Regions from separate parts of the Pseudoalteromonas sp. McH1-7 genome, predicted to be linked through region 2. Evidence: predicted binding sites of a transcription regulator. Region 2 holds the regulator's gene; each other region holds the start of a gene.
What was found. Region 2 encodes sigma-54, which starts transcription at its own class of promoters, with help from an activator protein. Its sites were predicted from a motif close to GTTGGCACGNNNNTNGNNT; they were not measured.
Positions count from the first base shown of each region.

Region 1: the regulator sigma-54 is predicted to act here: its motif matches at 1,503-1,521, upstream of HUZ36_RS17065 (LruC domain-containing protein).
Region 3: the regulator sigma-54 is predicted to act here: its motif matches at 1,701-1,719, upstream of glnA (glutamate--ammonia ligase).

Region 1 is NZ_JABWPQ010000025.1:81,215-84,502, forward strand. Features, by position in the region: gene HUZ36_RS17055 (WecB/TagA/CpsF family glycosyltransferase) at 1-290, opposite strand, end outside; gene HUZ36_RS17060 (hypothetical protein) at 477-1,211, opposite strand; gene HUZ36_RS17065 (LruC domain-containing protein) at 1,560-3,191, shown strand; gene HUZ36_RS17070 (hypothetical protein) at 3,204-3,288, shown strand, end outside.
Region 2 is NZ_JABWPQ010000018.1:41,734-45,021, forward strand. Features, by position in the region: gene rapZ (RNase adapter RapZ) at 1-473, opposite strand, end outside; gene HUZ36_RS13525 (PTS sugar transporter subunit IIA) at 466-924, opposite strand; gene hpf (ribosome hibernation promoting factor) at 926-1,213, opposite strand; gene HUZ36_RS13535 (RNA polymerase factor sigma-54) at 1,243-2,742, opposite strand; gene lptB (LPS export ABC transporter ATP-binding protein) at 2,789-3,288, opposite strand, start outside.
Region 3 is NZ_JABWPQ010000014.1:50,957-54,244, reverse strand. Features, by position in the region: gene glnA (glutamate--ammonia ligase) at 238-1,644, opposite strand; gene HUZ36_RS11535 (ABC transporter ATP-binding protein) at 2,576-3,288, opposite strand, start outside.

The DNA.
Region 1 (3,288 bases), on a different contig from region 2:
TCTCTCACCAGCGGGTTTCCCACGAACTCAATGTCTCCTTTGATGACATTAAATAATGCAGCGCTATCAGCAAATATGCCTTTACTCCACTGGTACAACTCTACCCTACATCCACTTATGTCCATCCAAGATCTTTTCTTTATCGGTGCACAAAAGAATAAAACCGCTATGACCACATTAACGGCATATAGAGGCATAAGGAGTACCAGTAGCAAAGAAGCTATCATCACCGCGAATATGCGTGTGCTTTTTGAACTAGAGACTTGAGTTTCAAAATCTAAGACTTTCATAATCCACCTCAGTGTGGTTTGCTTTTTCTTAGTTTTGCGATTACCGTGCCAAACCTATAACTCACTGTTTATAAATAAAAATAGATAAATATCAGAGTAAATTTGTTGCAAAATGCAAAAGCAATTCCGAATTAAAAAATGAAATTAAAAAACAAATACCAGATAACAAAAGAGGCCTATAGGGCCTCAGGAAAAGTGTTTGTACTCGGAAATGACACGATGGAATAATATCGGAATGCGTTCTTTTACCGTTTTTAATTTAAGCGGCATTTCTGACTTATTATTTAAATTGCAGTGGAGCAGTAGCTTTGAAAGCTTAAATATTAATTTGTGAAATAATCGGTCGACTACTGAATTTTTCATCGGTCCGTAATTATAATGTCTAATATAGTCTGAACACTGTGGGCTTTTAGTGTTATTCCATTTTTCGTTTAATAGCTCAAGTCCATCACAATTTTTCGCAAAGTGAATGACATGACCATTTTCTCCCCACCCTACTGACTCAATATCGACAACAGGCTCAGTGATAGCGTTGATAATACTATCGAGCCACAACAACGCTTCGGGGCAGGCCTTCATTAACATCACCCCTGAGTTTAGCCTGCCGCTATAACCATTTGCCATAAACAAAAACTTATCAGGCTTAATAACACTCGATAGGTTGGGGCAAGAGTCTTGAATGTAAGCGTCGGCATCGACAAACAACACATAATCATAGCCAGCCGACAGCGCTGAGCGTAATAGATACAGCTTTAACCAGCAGCACTCCGCACCAAGATTTGTCACCCAAGGCTTTGTGATCACAGTGTAGTCGTACCCCATGCGCTCAGCGTAACGCCGCTGGCTTGCAAGATGGCGGCGGTATCGAATTTGATAACCATTCAAAGCTATGCTGAATATTAGTATGTTGTCGTTTGTCATAGATCACCTCCAAGGTGATATAAAGGTATGCAAATACCACTCCAGCTGCCAATAACAAACCTTTCGAACAAAACAAAATACAGTAACAAACTGATTTAAAATACTTTTATTATTTCTGACTTCAAACAAACTCAATAACTAGAGTCGCAATACAGAAAGCTAATTGACACTCTTCATGACTTTCTAATCTTTTTCACCATTGTGCAAACCACACTGCGCTGCAAAATGCGAAAAATTCAGATTACAAGCACACTAGAAGAGGTAAACGCCTAATAATTATAAGCTTTTCATTTTGGCATGATAACTGCGTTGTGAGTCGTATCTCCATTCATGCCCACGGAGGCAATTATGAAAAATAGGTCTTTATTACCGCAGTCGTTGTTTGTTGCAAGCACACTATGCGTGAGCACAGCATCTCTTTCAGTAGAGCAGCAAGGCGGTAACTACGTATGGCAATTCAACTCTGGCCAATCTTGGCCACTAGGCTATAACCAAAACACCGGAAAGCCTGATCAACTTACCTACAACCGCGGGGAATACACGCCAGAATTTTTTCAGCGGATCGCCAATGCACTCCCTGAAAGTCGAGTAAACGAGGCTTTTATCACTGGCGACCAAGGTTCAACAATCCACCTATCTGAGGATGCAGAAGTATTTATCACATTCATTCACGAAGGCGCTGGTTACAAAAACTCATTCGGCTACTTTACGTTTGACCCAGAGAATCCACCACAGTCACCGGAAGAAGTGCAAGAAACCATCGTCTTTCCCAACCTCAGCTATCCACATTTAACCAATGGACACCGGGTAAGTATTGGTGAGTTTCCTGCCGGTACTAGTATTGGCTTTTTTATCGCTGCCAATGGCTTTTGGTATTACACTGGAGTTAAACCATTCAGGGTTCCCTACTACTACTCCTTATCTAACTTAAATCCAGAAGCTGATGAGTCTCTCAAGCAGCACTGTGTGTTACTCTATGACGAGGAGCAGGATGAAGTCGTAATAGGCTTTGAAGACTTACCAAGAACATGGGGTGACAACGACTTTAACGACGCTCTGTTCAGTGTGAAAAGCTCTCCCGCTAGTGCTATTGCTGCCACAAATCTAAACCCCATGCCGGAGTCGAACGACAGTGATGCAGATGGCGTGCCTGATGACCAAGATGAATTTCCAAACGATTATGATCGTGTATCCAGCCAGTATTTCCCATCAGAATCGGGTATAGCAACTTTCGCATTTGAAGATAATTGGCCAAATCGCGGCGATCATGACCTCAACGATTTAGTGGTTAAACAGCAAATCCGTATAACTTATGATGCTGACAATCAAGTTAGCGGCTTTATTTTAAATGGCTTTATAACAGCCAGAGGGGCAGCTAACAATAACGGATTTGGATTGAGGTTGATGGATTCAGAGCCAGGTTTAATTGGAGAAGCAAGTATCCAAATAGATGGGCAAACTTATGAAAAACGCGCAGAAGAATATCAATCAAATGCAGTTATTACACTTTGGCGCAATACTCATGTGTTTACGACAACTGGACAATCAGGCAGTTGCTCCCACTTTAACACGGTCATGAGCTGTGACAACTTCAGCCCAGTACCATTTACACTAGATGTAAAGTTCGACTACAGCATTTCCGCTTTGGCTTTGGCAGACTTCGACTTTTTCTTATATCGCAGTTGGGATCGCTCGTGGGAAGTACATATGGCTGATTATCCACCCACTGACTTATTTGACGATAGTCGACTTGGTAGAAAAGATGATACCTCAGATGCTGCCAGTGGTCGCTACTTTAGAACAGCTGAAAACCTATCTTGGGGATTAATGATCAGTGAAGACTGGAATTACCCAAGAGAATATATTGATGTTGTTTGGGCTTATCCAGACTATGAGCTGTGGGTCGAGAGCAATGGTGAACAGGCACAAGATTGGTATCTCACCAACGAAAGAACAACACATACGTATAGTGAACAGTAATCGGAGGCTGTGATGAAAATACATAACCAACAGACAAAATTATTTATGCTCGTAAGCTTGGCACTACTTGGATGCAGTGACGGCGATACAAACAACG
Region 2 (3,288 bases):
TTTTCACGAATATCTTCTGCCAGTTGGTGCACGCTAAGGCTGGTAGTATCAATTAAGAAGTCAGCTCTAGTCGTCAATACATCTAACAGCTCACGCTCTTTTTTAATTGCAACGTCTAAAGGCAGGTTGTGTATTGATAATGGATGCAAACGGCGCGTTTCTGAAAAACGTTTAATGAGCGTCTGATCATCGCTGTCTAGATAAAACAGGATTGGTTTAGCAAAACCTGGTAAGTACTCGAGTATATCGTTGAACTCATCTTGTTCTTTGGGGAGGTTGCGGACATCGATACTAACAGCAACTTTGTTGTAGTTGTCAGAAACACTACGAACTAAAGAGGGGAGTAAATTAACCGGAATATTGTCGACACAATAGTAGCCTAAATCTTCTAATACTCGAAGTGCTACAGACTTACCAGAACCAGAACGGCCACTGATAATGATAAGCTCGAGTCCTTTTTCTTCATCACTCATCAAATTCACCTTGGATCACTGCATATAACTCATCGTCATTTTTCGCTTGCCTGAGCATTTTGCAAAATGACTTATTTTTGAGTGTATCAGCAATCGCAGCTAAGGTCTTTAAGTGTTGTTGATTATCTCCTTCAGGTACGATGAATGCGACAAAAATATCGACAGGCTGTTTGTCGATCGCCTCAAACGGGATCCCTTGTTCGCTTACCAAGACCATCGCCAGTATTTTATCAATACCTTCAAGTCGCCCATGAGGAATTGCGATCCCTTTACCTATACCTGTACTTCCCAGCTTTTCTCGTGCCATAAGGGCATCTAAGATAGTGTGCTGGCTGGTATCAGGGATTTGGCTATGCGCTAATTCGCTAATGTACTCGAGAATACGTTTTTTGCTACTAAAAAGGACCGCAGCTTTGCTACAGTCCTTATTCACTAATTCACTTAATTTCATTTTAGTGTCGAGTGAGCTTCTCTTTGTGTTTAATTACTTGACGGTCTAGTTTGTCAATCAGGCCATCAATTGCTGCATACATGTCTTGATGCTCTGTTGATGCAAATAGCTCGCCGCCATTTACGTGCAATGTTGCTTCTGCTTTTTGAACTAGTTTTTCGACATCAAGGATCACATGAACGTTATTGATATGATCAAAGTGCCTCTCAAGCTTCGCAAACTTGTTGGTGACATAATCTCTTAAAGAGTCAGTGATTTCTACATGGCGACCAGTTAAATTTAGTTGCATAAGCATTTTTCCTTCTTGTGTTTAACGTCTTATATCAAGCTTTTACGCTGATTTGACGGTGGAATGGCTAGGGATTCACGATATTTTGCAATCGTGCGTCTCGCTACCTTAATTCCTTGTTCAGCTAAAATATCTGCAATTTTGCTATCACTTAATGGTTTAGCAGTGTTTTCCGCAGCTATTAGCTTTTTGATGAGTGCTCGTATTGCTGTTGAGGAGCACTCACCTCCATTTTCGGTACTGACATGGCTTGAGAAGAAATACTTCAGCTCAAATATGCCCCTTGGTGTGTGCATGTACTTTTGGGTGGTGACACGAGAAATCGTAGATTCGTGCATATCAACCATCTCTGCGACATCGTTTAACACCATAGGTCTCATCGCTTCGGGGCCATGTTCAAAGAATGCCTGTTGTTGTTGCACAATGCAATTGGTAACTTTCAATAAAGTGTCATTGCGACTTTCTAAGCTCTTAATAAACCACTTTGCTTCTTGAAGGTGTGAGCGAATAAACTGGCTATCAGTACTCGATTTAGCAGTTCTCGACATCGCAGCGTAGTGGTCATTTACTCTAATCTTAGGCATCGCATCAGGGTTTAGCTCTACAACCCAGCGGCCTTTCACTTTTTTTACCGACACATCTGGAATAACGTATTCTGGTTCTTCATGAATAATACTCGCAGCTGGCTTAGGGTTAAGACTGTGGATCAGCGTCATAACTTCTTTTAGCTCAGCTTCTTTTAAGCGTGTTTTTTTCGCTAAGGTACGGTAATCACGGCTCGCAAGTAAATCAATGTGCTCGGTCAGGATCATCTTGGTTTCGGTGATCCACGGTGTGTCAGGTGCAAATTGATTTAACTGAATACATAAACATTCTTGCAAACTTCGTGCAGCAATACCGACAGGGTCAAACAACTGGATACGTTTAAGTACGGCTTCGACTTCATCCAACTCTACCGGCTCTTCACTGTTTTCATCATTGATACTTTCTAAAATATCTTCACAGGAAAGCGTTAAAATGCCAGACAGATCTACCGCTTCGATGATGGCAATAGCAATGGCTCTATCTGTTGGGCTAAATGGCGTAAGTTCTAACTGCCACATTAGGTAGTCGTGTAGTGATTCGGAAGTCTCTCCCTGGTAGACGTTATCATCATCAGGTAAAGGAGCTGCGCTTGATGCTGGTGCAGCACTCATATATTCATCCCAAGTCACATCCATGGCAAGATCATCACTAACCGTTTCTTTGCTCATGGCGGTATCTGAGTCCATTTCATACTCGCTGACAGGCGCTTCATCTGAGCTTTGCTGACTATCGTCCGTATTATTTTTATCTTGGCTTTGTTGTTCAGTACTTTCTGCGTCTGCGGTATCGCTTTCTTCCACTTCCAATAGTGGGTTGCTGTCCAACGCTTCTTGTATTTCTTGCTGTAGATCCAACGTACTAAGCTGCAACAGGCGTATGGCTTGTTGCAGTTGTGGAGTCATTGTAAGTTGCTGCCCCATGCGCAGCTGTAATGATTGCCTCATGTATCTCTAACAATCCCTTTTAACAGTTATTAATACTACGTCTTAACTATAGCTTGAATTGTTCGCCTAGGTAGACATCTCTTACGGTTTGATCCGCTAAAACATGTTCTGGCGTACCAGCGGCGATTAATTCACCGTGTGAAACGATGTAGGCTTTTTCACATACGTCCAGCGTTTCTCTTACATTGTGGTCGGTGATCAGTACACCGATCCCACGATTTTTAAGGTGCTCAATGATTGTCTTTATATCTAACACTGAAATTGGATCAACGCCAGCAAAAGGTTCATCTAACAAGATAAACTTAGGATTAGCGGCTAAAGCACGAGCAATTTCTACCCGTCTTCTCTCTCCTCCAGATAATGCCATCCCTTGAGAATCACGGATGTGTTGGATATTAAATTCATCCAACAACTCATTAAGCTGAGCTTCTCTTTCAACTTTAGACAAATCTTTGCGGGTTTCCAAAATAGCCATGAGGTTTTGATATACCGTTAGCTTCCTAAATATGGATGACTCTTGAGGTAAATATCCAATCCCTAGGCGTG
Region 3 (3,288 bases), on a different contig from region 2:
ATCGACAAGATTTTCTCGCTTCAAAATAGACCACTTAATTAAGCTAATTGGTATAATATGCTGAGTTTTTACTCATCAAATGCGATTTCGGCCGAATTTGATAGCGGTGAATAAAAAAGCCCGCATAAGCGGGCTTGAGAACACATATGATTAAGAGTGCCAGAAACACATAATGCGTTTAGGCTCTACAAGCTCAATATCTGCACATTGAGCCAAGTAGCAGGTTTACTACAGAGCTTATACGCTGTAGTACATTTCGAACTCAACAGGGTGAGTTGTCATGTTTAATTTTTCAACTTCTTTTGACTTAAGCGTGATGTAAGCGTCAATTAAGTCGTCAGTGAATACGCCACCTTGAGTTAAGAACTCGCGGTCAGCATCTAGCGCAGCAAGTGCTTCATCAAGTGAAGCCGCAACGGTAGGGATCTCAGCTGCTTCTTCTGCTGGCAAGTCATATAAATCTTTATCCATTGCATCACCAGGGTGGATCTTATTCTTGATACCATCTAGGCCAGCCATTAACATTGCAGAGAAAGCAAGGTATGGGTTTGCAGTTGGATCTGGGAAGCGTACCTCAATACGACGCGCTTTTTCTGATGGCACCACTGGAATACGGATTGATGCAGAGCGGTTACGTGCAGAGTATGCAAGCATTACTGGCGCTTCAAATCCTGGTACTAAACGCTTGTATGAGTTAGTTGATGCGTTAGCAAAGGCGTTTATTGCTTTAGCGTGCTTGATGATACCGCCGATGTAATAAAGTGCATCTTCAGATAGACCGCCGTATTTATCGCCAGCAAAAATGTTTTTACCATCTTTAGCTAATGATTGGTGGCAGTGCATCCCTGAACCGTTATCGCCAACAATAGGTTTAGGCATAAACGTTGCTGTTTTGCCGTATAGATGTGCCATGTTGTGAATAACATACTTCATTTCTTGGATTTCATCTGCTTTTAGCACCATAGTGTTAAAGCGAGTTGCAATCTCATTTTGGCCAGCGGTTGCCACTTCATGGTGGTGCGCTTCAACTACCTGACCCATTTCTTCTAACACGAGGCAAGTAGCGCTACGCCAGTCTTGCGAAGAGTCAACAGGTGCAACTGGGAAGTAGCCGCCCTTAACACCTGGGCGATGACCTGTGTTGCCACCTTCGTAATCTTTGTCCGAGTTCCAACATGCTTCTTCTGCATCGATTTTATACATTGAACCAGACATGTCTGTTTTAAACTTAACATCGTCAAATAAGAAAAATTCTGGCTCTGGACCGAATAAAACCGTATCTGCGATACCCGTTGAGCGCATGTATTCTTCAGCGCGCTTTGATACTGAGCGAGGGTCGCGCTCGTAGCCTTGATGTGTATTTGGCTCAACCACGTCACAACGTACAATAAGGGTTGTTTCTTCTGCGAATGGGTCTAGCTTTGCGCTTTGTGCATCAGGCATAAGCACCATGTCAGATTCGTTGATGCCTTTCCAACCAGCAATAGATGAGCCGTCAAACATCTTGCCGTCTTCAAAGAAATCTTCATCGGCTTGATGGTGTGGGATAGATACGTGTTGTTCTTTACCTTTTGTATCAGTAAAACGTAAATCAACAAATTTTACGTCGTGCTCTTTAATAAAATCTAAAACCGATTGTGACATGTGTCCTCCGACTCGTTGGGTTATTTTGCTGCAATGTACTGCAATTGAACACAGATAAGCTTGATCTGTGCCAAAGTTTTATCAGTATGATAAGTAAAGGCTTTTTAAGTATTTCATGACGTGTCAATTGTTGTGTTGCACCAAATTGGTGCTCTGTTGCTACACGGTGGTGCGCAAGTGTAGTGCTGTTCGTTCCATGCCTTTATTACTTTTACCTATAAATGAATGTGGGTGCTGGCTTTCGCTGTGAGTAACGACCTATTCTGTAATTACCGCCGTTCTCTATCAATTTGCTTTGTAGCACGCTGCTAATTTCGAATTCAGATTAGTTTAAGAACCTCTGTTAGGCAAAATGATTGGGCTGATATTTTGATAAAAAGTGCAACATGCGACTTCATTACTACTGGTCTCAAGGAGTAACGAGATCAGTGTGAAATCGCTACATCCTACTGTGTCTCTGATCTATAAAGCGGCTTTAGGAGCCTTAGCGCCGTTTAGCATTTGGGTAGGGTGGGCAGCGCTTAATTAGCGTGTCTGCTGCGCAGCCCCACATAGATGTGGGGGAAGGTGACTTTGCATGAGCACCAAGTTTTTATCATCTGACTCACATAAAATAACTATGCTACGCAAGCTCTGCCTTGCATTGATACCAAGTAAACTGATGCGACAATAATACCAATTTGACTTAATACTTGCTCAATTTGAAGGAGTCAATCTGGCGCTAACAGCGTTAAAAATTTCTTATTTAGAACAACTAAATAGCAAAATTTTTGCTTTGCTTACACGGAGGTAGGTACCTTGGCGATAGCAGGACGCGGTAGCGGGGTTATCGACAAGATTTTCTCGCCTCAACATAGACCACTTAATTAAGAAAATTGGTATTACCCAGCACGCATGCCCGTGCTGAGATACTTTTGATTTCCGAATACTTTTAAAACGCATCAACCAGTGTAGGGTGAGCTGTTTGCGCTTGTGGAGCCAGTATCTTTCCATCTAACAGATGTAGCTTGCGTGTTGCCATATCTGCATACCTGGGATCGTGCGTTACCATGCATAGTGTTGTGCCTTCCAAGTTTAGTGTTTTAAGCATATCCATTACCGCATCCCCATTTTTAGAATCGAGGTTACCTGTCGGCTCATCCACAAGCAGTAAAGCAGGGTTACCTACCAAGGCTCTGGCAATCGCTATCCGCTGCTGTTGTCCACCAGATAATTGATTAGGGCGGTGCTTTGTACGATGTGCCATATCGACTTTTGTTAGGCAGCTCATTACCGCTTGGTCAATGTCCGAGTTACTCATTGGGTTTTGACGGTAGCGTAATGGTAGCGCAATATTGTCATACACAGAGAGTTCGTCGATTAGATTAAAAGACTGAAATATAAATCCAATTTTTTCATTTCTGATATGTGCGGCAGCGGTCAAGCTAAGTTGGCTGACTTCTGTACCTTCAATAACATAACTCCCTGTGCTGGGCATATCGAGTAACCCGAGGATGGAGAGTAGAGTGGACTTACCGCAGCCAGATGGGCCACAAATTGAAACAAAATCACCTTTGTCAATCTCGAGGTTAATTCCACGTAATGCGTGTGTCTCCATTTCTTCAGTGCTAAATACTTTGGTAATATCTGACATCTTTAAAATCG